One region of the Ornithinimicrobium cryptoxanthini genome, then DNA from elsewhere that is predicted to be linked to it. Evidence: predicted binding sites of a transcription regulator. Region 1 holds the regulator's gene; each other region holds the start of a gene.

Region 1 (2,200 bases):
CCTACACGGCCGCTGACATCCACGGCCTGATGTTCGACCCGCACATCAGTGGCTACTTCATCCCCAGCGAGCAGCTGCCGGTCGTCTGGGAGGCTGTGACCAGCCCCGCCGACCAGGCCTGATCAGCGCACCGACGAGCCCGATCAGCACAGCGACCCCGCCCGATCAGCACACCGACCCCGCCCGACCAGCACAGCGACTGCGCGGAACCGCTCAGGGCTGGGGGATCTGCAGGACCGTGCCGGCCTGGACGTCCAAGGAGTTCATCTCGTTGGCCAGTTGGATCTGCACGATCGCGCGGTCCATGGGCAGCTCCGGCAGCTCGGCCACCGCGACGTGTGACAGCGTCTGACCCGGCTGCACCACGACAGTGTGGCTGCCTGCGGCCATCGCCGGGAAGACGCCCATCGCGGCCGCAATCACCACCACCAGGGCACCGGCCACGGTGAGAGTCATGAGCAACCGGGCACGGCGGGTCAGCGTCAACGGGGTCCCGGCAGGGGCCCGCATCGCCCCCGTCTGAGGCAGGTCGTCTGCCGTCACGAGCCGTAGGTGGCCGCGCCCTGAGCTCCGGACGCCCGGCGCGGGCGGGAAGTCCCGGTCCATCAGGTCAGGTGCCGTCAGGTCATGCAGTGCGATGGCGCTCATGGTTCCTCCATCTTTCCGTGTCCCGAACGCTTGTCCGTCGGACGCTTGTGTCATTTCTAGCACAGCCGTACGACTGTTGTCGACACGCCACGTCGAACTGGTGTTTGCCTCGGCGTTCGAATGCTCGTACGATGTGCTCACGTCAAATACCTAACCAGGGACCACTGACAGACCCCCTGACCTGCAGTTCCAGGGAGTCGCCAGGGAGCGAGAGGGGCAACACGATGGCTGACATTCACGAGATGCCGGACCGGGACGGGCGAGCGGACCTGACTCCCCGCCAGGAGAAGGTGCTGCACGTGATCCGCGACTCCGTGGACCAACGCGGCTACCCGCCGAGCCTGCGCGAGATCGGCACGGCGGTGCAGCTGGCCTCCCCCTCGTCGGTGGCCTACCAGCTGCGCATGCTGGAGCGGAAGGGCTATCTGCGCCGCGATCCCAACCGTCCGCGCGCCATCGAGGTCGTCCTGCCGGGCTCCGGTGAAGGTCAGGCACCGGGCTATCGCCGGACGCCGGCAGCCGAGGAGGCCACTGCCTCAGGTGCGGAGATCTACGACGAGACCGGCATCGGTGACGCACGCCCTGCCGCGTCCTACGTGCCCGTCCTGGGCCGGATCGCGGCCGGTGGACCGATCCTGGCCGAGGAGGCCGTCGAGGATGTCTTCCCCCTGCCCCGTCAGATCGTCGGTGACGGTGAGCTGTTCCTGCTCAAGGTGGTCGGTGACTCGATGGTGGAGGCGGCCATCTGCGACGGCGACTGGGTCGTGGTGCGTCGTCAGGACGACGCGATCAACGGCGACATCGTCGCGGCCATGCTGGACAACGAGGCGACGGTCAAGACGTTCAAGCGCACGGACGGCAAGCTGTGGCTCATGCCGCACAACGAGGCCTACGACCCGATCGATGGTGACGACGCTGTGGTCCTCGGCAAGGTCACCGCAGTCCTGCGCCGGGTCTGAGCACGCGCAGGAACACCTTTCCCTGGTGACGTGCTGTCCCAGACCGGTGCCACCTGGCAGTCCTCCCCCCTCCCCGCCAGGTGGCACCTAGCACGACGACAGCGCCGTCCGACCCGATGGTCGGACGGCGCTGTCGTGTGTAGGTGCTGTCGTGCGTGGGGCGTCAGGGTTCAGAGGGCGCTTCGTGCCTGATTGAGGCGCTCGCGCTCCTCGTCCGACATCTCGGTGCCGTCCCGGTCAGGGCGGTAGCCCTCGGGTCCGAACACCTCCGGCTCACCGGTCTCGTCGACACCGGCATCGGTCCCGGCCGCGAGCGTGCTCTCCTCATCGGTGACCTCGCCCGCGTGTGCCTCAAGTTCCTGCGCCTCCGCCGCCTGCGTGTCGTCCGTCTGCGTGTCGTCCGGACGCGTCAGCCCGTCAGCCGGCTGCTCCACGTCGGAGGCAAAGGCAGCCGGCGGGGTGGTGCCGGTGATCGGGTCGCCCGTCTCCGCGCCGGGGGTCTCGTAGGCCGTGGTCGAGACGTCTGCGGCATAGCCCGCTGAGGCAGCACCGCCAACCGCCGCCCCGGCAGCACCGAGACCGCCACGGTCGTC
Region 2 (2,200 bases), 1.6 Mb from region 1:
GGCGGCGAACGCTGCTGGGATCGGGGTCCCTGCGGGGTCGGTGCCGAGGAGGGTGGTGAGGGGGACGATGACGTCCAGGGTGGCGGCCGGTAGCCCGGACAGGACCCGGGCCAGCTGCTCGGACTGTTCGACGGTGACCTGGTCCGGGTCGTCGGGAATGGCCGAGAGGTCGACGGTCCCTTTCAGCAGCAACGCGGTCGCGATCGCGCACCGCAGCTGACGCTGGCTGCGTGGGTCGCCCAGTGCGCGGGCCCTACGGGCGGCGGCGTCGATCCGTTCGTTGATCGCGGTCCCTTCTAGTGGGGTGGTCCCGATCATGAAGGTGCCGGTGCCGTTCTCATCGAGCATCAGGTGGGTGTCGGCGTTGGCTTTCGCGGCGGCGTCAGCCTCTTTCTGCTTTTCGGGGTCTTGGGCGTTGACCCGGGCGATCTCGCGTTTCAGGGCCCGGTGGAACTCCTTGTGCCGCCACGGGCCACCCAGAAACGCCCCGGCAGAGTCGAGGCGTTCGGTGACCGCAGCGCCCGGGTCGGCGCCGAAGAAGCCGTTGGCGATCGCGGCCCCGTCCTCGTGGTCCATGCCGGTGCAGGCCCGGTAGTAACTGCGGACCAACCGCCAGGACGACTCCCCGATCCGCAGGCTGTGCTGGACCGGGCCGGCGACCTCAACCGCGGCGTTAGCGACCGCGACCAGGTCACGGACCTCGCCCTCACCCCACCCGATCCCTGCCTCGATGTCAGTGCGGGCCTTGGACTTCGCCCGAGAGCGCCACTTCTCTTTCTGAGAGGCCGAGAGCTCCTCTGGGCTGGTCGCGCCCTTCTCGCCCAGCAGCAACTTGCCGTGCACCCACGTCAACTGCTTCGCCGCGGACAGGACGACCGACTCCAGGTGCCCCGCGGCCGCGGTGAGGGACTCGATCGCACCCAGCAGGTCACTGCCATGCTCCAGCAACCGCGGTGCCTCCAGATGCTCCCGCCCCGCCTCGGAGCCGGATGGGCCCGCGACCGTCGCACACGCCAACGACGCACGCGTCAACGCCTCCGCCGCCTCAGCGGCCACACCCAGGTCAGCCAACGAGGCCCGCAACCGCCGCTCAGCGTCCTCTGGTGGTGTCGCGTCGGCAGGCCGCGGGGCCGCGTCGTCGGGCTGTGGTGCGTCGTCAGACAGCGGTGTCGCGGCCGCTGCCTCCGGCACGATCGGCGGCAACGGCCAGGACCCACGCCACAGCCCGCCACGACCCAGCTCCAGCCCAGGAGCAGCGCTCAACAACCGCTCCAACCGGTCGGCCAACACTTCGGTCGACATCACTACCCCCTCTCCCAGACGAACCAAGTTCTCCAACTACCCATCACTTTAGAACAGACGTCTGACAGTGGGGCGGCGGCGCTCTGACCAGGGGATTCACGCTCCTGTCCCTCAGGCGCCAACCGCGCCAACTGATGAGCGGCTTGTCCGGAGGTGATCCGCCGGGCGGGTGCCCGGCATACCAACGAGGCAAGACCCACATGAGACAGAGAGCGAGAGCCCGAACCCACAGGTGGGTTCGGGCTCTCCGGGTGTCGTGAGCCGTCAGAGACGGATCCGGTCGATGATCAGTTGTCGACCTTGAGGACCTCGCCGGTGACCGACACGAGCACGTCGACGTCGTCCTTGGCGTCGGTGTCGACGGTGACGTCCCAGCCGTGCTGGCCGTCGTCGGTCTCCAGCTCGGCGTCGTCCAGGACCCCGCCGGCCTCGTTGATGGCGATCTCGATGGCCTCGGGCAGCGTGATCGTGGCAGCGTCGAGGGCCGCGCGGTCGTCGCTGTCCAGGTCGTCATCGTCATCGGTGTTCACCACCGTGGCGCCGTCAGCGGAGACCGTGACCTCCACGGAGCGGTCGTCGACGCGAACGTCGACCTCCCAGGTGCCGTCGTCGTCCTGGTCATCGATCTCATAAGCAGTGCCACCGGTCTCGGCCTCGGCGGTCGCGATCGCGGCTAGTGCCGCGGCAGTCAGGTCGTCGGTCGCGCCGGCATCGGTGGCCGCGGCGCTGTCGTCGCCGGTGTTCTCCTCTGCAGTGTCGCTGGCGGTGGTGTCATCAGCGGTGCTGTCGGTGGTGGCCTCGCTCGAGGCCTCGCCGGCAGGCTGCCCAGCGGTGGAGATGCTGGGGGTGTCGTCGGTCCCACACGCGGCCAGTCCCAGAGCGAGAGTCAGGGCGAGTG
Region 3 (2,200 bases), 1.2 Mb from region 1:
GCCCCAGCCAACTCGGCACTGGTCGACGCGGTCCGCGAGGCACTCGCTGCGGCAGGTGATCCGGTGCGGGCGGTGGGACAGCAGCGATACATGAAGTCGCAGCTGCCGTTTCGTGGCCTCACCACGCCCCTGCTGCGGTTGACGCTGCGACCGATCCTCAGCGACTCGGCATACATCTTCGACGATCGGGCCGTGTGGGAGGCGACGATCCGGATGCTGTGGGACCAGGCGGCCTATCGGGAGGAGCGATATGCCGCGCTGGCGCTCGCGGGCCACCGACGTTCGAGGCCGTTCCGCGACGTGGAGGCACTGTCCCTGTATGCCGACCTCGTCCAGTCCGGCGCCTGGTGGGACCTGGTCGACGACCTGGCGACCCACCACGTCGCCGCCGTGCTGCAGAACGACCCAGCGCGGGCCACACCCATCGTTCGCCCGTGGGCGACCGACCAGGACATGTGGCTGCGGCGCACCGCGATCCTGTCCCAGCTGCCGGCGAAGAGTGCCACCGACACCGCACTGCTGGAGCACGCCCTGACTGCCAACCTGCCGGGGAGCCGGTTCGGTGCGGAGTTCTTCATCCGCAAGGCGATCGGCTGGGCGTTGCGCGAGCACGCCAAGACCGATCCCTCGTGGGTGCTGGAGTTCGTCGACGCTCATGAGCTGAGTCCGTTGAGTCGACGGGAAGCGCTTAAACACCTGCACCGGAGCCGCTGAGCCAGTGAGCCGGCGGGAAGCGTTGTCGCATTGATGCTTAGCGATGTGGGTGTCGATCGGCAACGGCCGACTGCTCGCGCTCGAGTTGAACGTCAGTGCCGCACCAGGGACTCGTGCCCCCGCTGTCCACAGGTTCGGACGTGCCCCATCACCATGTTCGAACATATGTGCTATCGTAAGCCTTAGTTGGCAGGACTGGACGTGTGGGAAGGGGGTAGTGATGTCGACCGAAGTGTTAGCGGACCGGCTGGAGCGGTTGTTGACTGCTGCTCCTGGGCTGGAGCTGGGTCGAGACGGGCTCTGGCGTGGGACCTGGCCGTTGCCGCCCATCGTGCCGGAGCCGGCGGAGGAGACAGCCTCGCAGTCCGGGGACGCACCCCAGCGTGACGACGCGGCTTCGCGGACCGCCGACTCGACACCACCCGAGGACGCTGAGCAGCGGCTGCGGGCGGCGTTGACTGACCTCGGTGTCGAGCCTGGGGCGGCGGAGGCGTTGACGCGTGCGTCGCTGGCCTGTGCGACCGTCGCCGAGCGGCCGAGCACGTCTGAGGCCCCGCAGTTGGTGGAGCGCGGCAGTGACCTGCTGAGGGCGATCGAGTCCCTGACCGGCGTGGCCGGGCACCTGGAGTCGGTCGTCCTCTCGGCGACGAATCAGTTGACCTGGGTGCACGGCAAGTTGCTGCTGCTCGAGAAAGGCGCGACCAGCTCGGACGACCTTTCTGCTTCCCAGCAGGAGCTGTGGCGTGCGCGGGCGAAGTCGAAGACCTGCGCAGAGATCGAGGCAGGCATCGGGTGGGGTGTCAGCGAAGTCCGCGACCTGGTCTCGGTCGCCAACGCCGCACCCGAGGTCGCCGGCCCGGTCCACCACTCCCTGAGGTGTGGTGAGTCGTCCTGGCGGTTGGTGCGCCGCTACTACCGGGCCTGCACCGGCATGGCTCACGAGGACGGGGCCGCGATCGCCAACGGCTTCTTCGGCACCGACCCAGGCGCTGCGGTCACCGAACGCCTCGACTCCGCCGGGAGCTTTCTGGGTGGCCCGTGGCGGCACAAGGAGTTCTACCGTGCCCTGAAACGCGAGATCGCCCGGGTCAACGCCCAAGACCCCGAGAAGCAGAAAGAGGCTGACGCTGCCGCGAAAGCCAACGCCGACACCCACCTGATGCTCGATGAGAACGGCACCGGCACCTTCATGATCGGGACCACCCCTTTAGAGGGGACCGCGATCAACGAACGGATCGACGCCGCCGCCCGTAGGGCCCGCGCCCTGGGCGACCCACGCAGCCAGCGTCAGCTCCGGTGCGCGATCGCCACCGCCCTCCTGCTGAAAGGGACAGTCGACCTCTCAGCCATCCCCGACGACCCCGACCAGGTCACCATCGAACAGTCCGAACAGCTGGCCCGGGTCCTGTCCGGGCTACCGCCGGCCACCCTCGATGTCATCGTCCCCCTCACCACCCTCCTCGGCACCGACCCCGCAGGGACCCCG
Region 4 (2,200 bases), 490 kb from region 1:
CGGTGACCGATCGACATACCAAGAGATCGCCGCCCAGGGCCCGGCCTGGGCACGCCGCAACCACGACGGCACCCGCGCTGCCTCAGTGCTGGCGGCGTGGTTCAAATCTCCTCAATCGTTGGGGTAGTCCGGACCGCCGACGACATCTCCCTGGGACCGCCGAACCACTTCTGCAGAACCGAGAAGCACCGTCACCGCAGCGTGCGGTCACCCGCTCACGACTGCGAGGCCTCCCCGCCGGCCAGCTCGACCAACCGGGCAGCCACCAGGTCAAGGTCGGCGCGCAGGTCCTCAAGAGGTCGCGGCGGCAGGATGTCGTCCCAGTGCGACAGGAACGTCCCGCGCAGCTGCAGCATGCCGGTCGGGCGCGCAAACAGCCACCAGTGCAGGTGCTCACCTCCGTCACCCCACCGGGCCACCTGGATGCGCGGGATGTCCAGCACGTCGATCGCGGCTCGCTCGATGAGAGTGAGCAGCTCACCCATCCGAGCGGCCGTGGCCATCGGCAGATCCGCCAGGTCGGCGTGGGTGCGCGGCATCAGGAAGGCAGCGAAGGGCAGCGCTCGTGGCTCCGCCGGCACTCCGAGGATGGCGTGCTCGTCCTGCCAGAAGATGTAGGAGCGATCACCGGCTGCGAGCTTGTCGCAGACGAAGCAGTCGATGCCACCGAGTCCCCCGCGCTGGGGCTCGGCAGCCGGGGCCTGGAGCGGCTTCGGGGTCAGCTCACCCGCGAACGGCCAGCTCGACCACCGGCCCCAGTCCGACCCGAGATAGCCGCTGCGATCGATCTCGGCAGACACACGGGCAAACCACTCCTGGCTGGTCTCAGGCATGTCGACAGTATGCCGTGACTCACCCGACTCCCTTGGGTTCGGGTCTCCTTGGGCGCCCCCCTGCCCCCAACGGCTGTCCCCGCCGCCCGCCTGCCCCCCAACGCCTGTCCATGTCACTCGCCCTGCACCCGCGTTTGTGCTGTTCAGGGCTCTGTCGGTGATGGCATGTATGTTCTAATTATGGATCAGGGGTCGGGGTCGGACAGTCACGGTGGGGCCACCGTCGCCGCTCCTGACGTGCCCACCCAGGACAACACCGCCCAAGACGACACGGACCAGGATGGCGGGGATGTTGGTGGTCGTGGGCCGATGAAGTATCGCCCGGTGATCGGTTCTGGTCCGTTGCGGGAAGCCTCTTCCTGCAGTGGACCGTTGGTCCCGCCCGACGATGCCGACGCGCAGGCTGCGGGCGACCTGGACGGCTCCGGGCGTGCTGATGGTGGGCCGGTGTTGACGGCCAGCGGTCATGAGGTTCCCGAGTTCGCTGCCGGGACGGCGCACATGACCCAGCTGCTGGCTGGCGACTTCCCGCTGGCCACGTTGCCCGAGCAGGCACTGGGAGAGACGATCGGCGCCGCGCAGGCTCTGGTGCAGGCCGCGCAGTCGTTGTTGACCGCGGCCACCCATGAGGCGATCTCCCGCGGGCTGCCGGGGGAGTCCGGGCATTCTGTCCCGGACTGGATCACTACCTGGGCTCCGATGATCGACCGCCCCGAAGCGTTGGCTACCGCCCGCGTGGCTGCCGCGATCGATGATGACCGGTTCGAGGCCCTGTCGGCGAAGGTGGCCGATGGCAGTGCCCGCGTCTCGCGGGCCAACATCATCACCCGCCTGACCCAGGAGCTGACCCCGGTCGCGACGAAGGAGTCGTTGCAGGCCCTGACCGATGTGATGACCGACATCGTGGAGACCACCGGGCTGCGTGCCCTGGCCCAGATCGGGACCGAGGCCAAGAAGCTTCTCATCGAGCCGGATGACGATGACGAGCTCGACGACAAGCAAGGCGCCCGGCGCCTGCTACGCCGCACCGGGACCGTGGCCGGCCTGGCCGAGTGGCAGCTCCTGCTCGACGACGAAGCCGAAGCAATCCTGCTCGCGGCCCTGGACCCGTTGTCCACACCGCGCCCCGGCGCTGATGAGCACGGCGCCCACCAGTTGGACCCGCGCACCGCCTCCACCCGCCGTGCTGATGCCCTGCTCGAGATCATCGGCCGCGGTGTCGCCGCCCCCGAAGGCACCGTCGTCACCGACAAGGCCAAGATCCAGGTCACCATCGGCCACGAGGCCCTGGCCGGCAAGGTCAGTGGCGGGGGGACGACGGCCACCGGTCAACCCCTCTCCGCCGGGACGATCCGGCGCCTGGCCTG

What was found. The regulator LexA, encoded in region 1, represses DNA repair genes until DNA is damaged. The targets are predictions, from matches to a motif close to TCGAACANNTGTTCGA.
Region 2: a site for LexA is predicted at 1,352-1,367, ahead of NF557_RS12410 (HNH endonuclease signature motif containing protein). Genes of this name have one in related genera too.
Region 3: a site for LexA is predicted at 872-887, ahead of NF557_RS16730 (HNH endonuclease signature motif containing protein). Genes of this name have one in related genera too.
Region 4: a site for LexA is predicted at 995-1,010, ahead of NF557_RS07185 (HNH endonuclease signature motif containing protein). Genes of this name have one in related genera too.

Annotation. Positions count from the first base shown of each region.
Region 1 is NZ_CP099490.1:1,063,406-1,065,605, reverse strand. It holds gene NF557_RS05045 (hypothetical protein) at 1-122, shown strand, start outside; gene NF557_RS05040 (LysM peptidoglycan-binding domain-containing protein) at 214-648, opposite strand; gene lexA (transcriptional repressor LexA) at 873-1,607, shown strand; gene NF557_RS05030 (PRC-barrel domain-containing protein) at 1,778-2,200, opposite strand, start outside.
Region 2 is NZ_CP099490.1:2,691,811-2,694,010, reverse strand. It holds gene NF557_RS12410 (HNH endonuclease signature motif containing protein) at 1-1,302, opposite strand, end outside; gene NF557_RS12405 (PepSY domain-containing protein) at 1,590-2,200, opposite strand, start outside.
Region 3 is NZ_CP099490.1:3,618,483-3,620,682, forward strand. It holds gene NF557_RS16725 (DNA alkylation repair protein) at 1-714, shown strand, start outside; gene NF557_RS16730 (HNH endonuclease signature motif containing protein) at 935-2,200, shown strand, end outside.
Region 4 is NZ_CP099490.1:1,548,763-1,550,962, reverse strand. It holds gene NF557_RS07195 (hypothetical protein) at 1-127, shown strand, start outside; gene NF557_RS07190 (HIT family protein) at 216-833, opposite strand; gene NF557_RS07185 (HNH endonuclease signature motif containing protein) at 1,014-2,200, shown strand, end outside.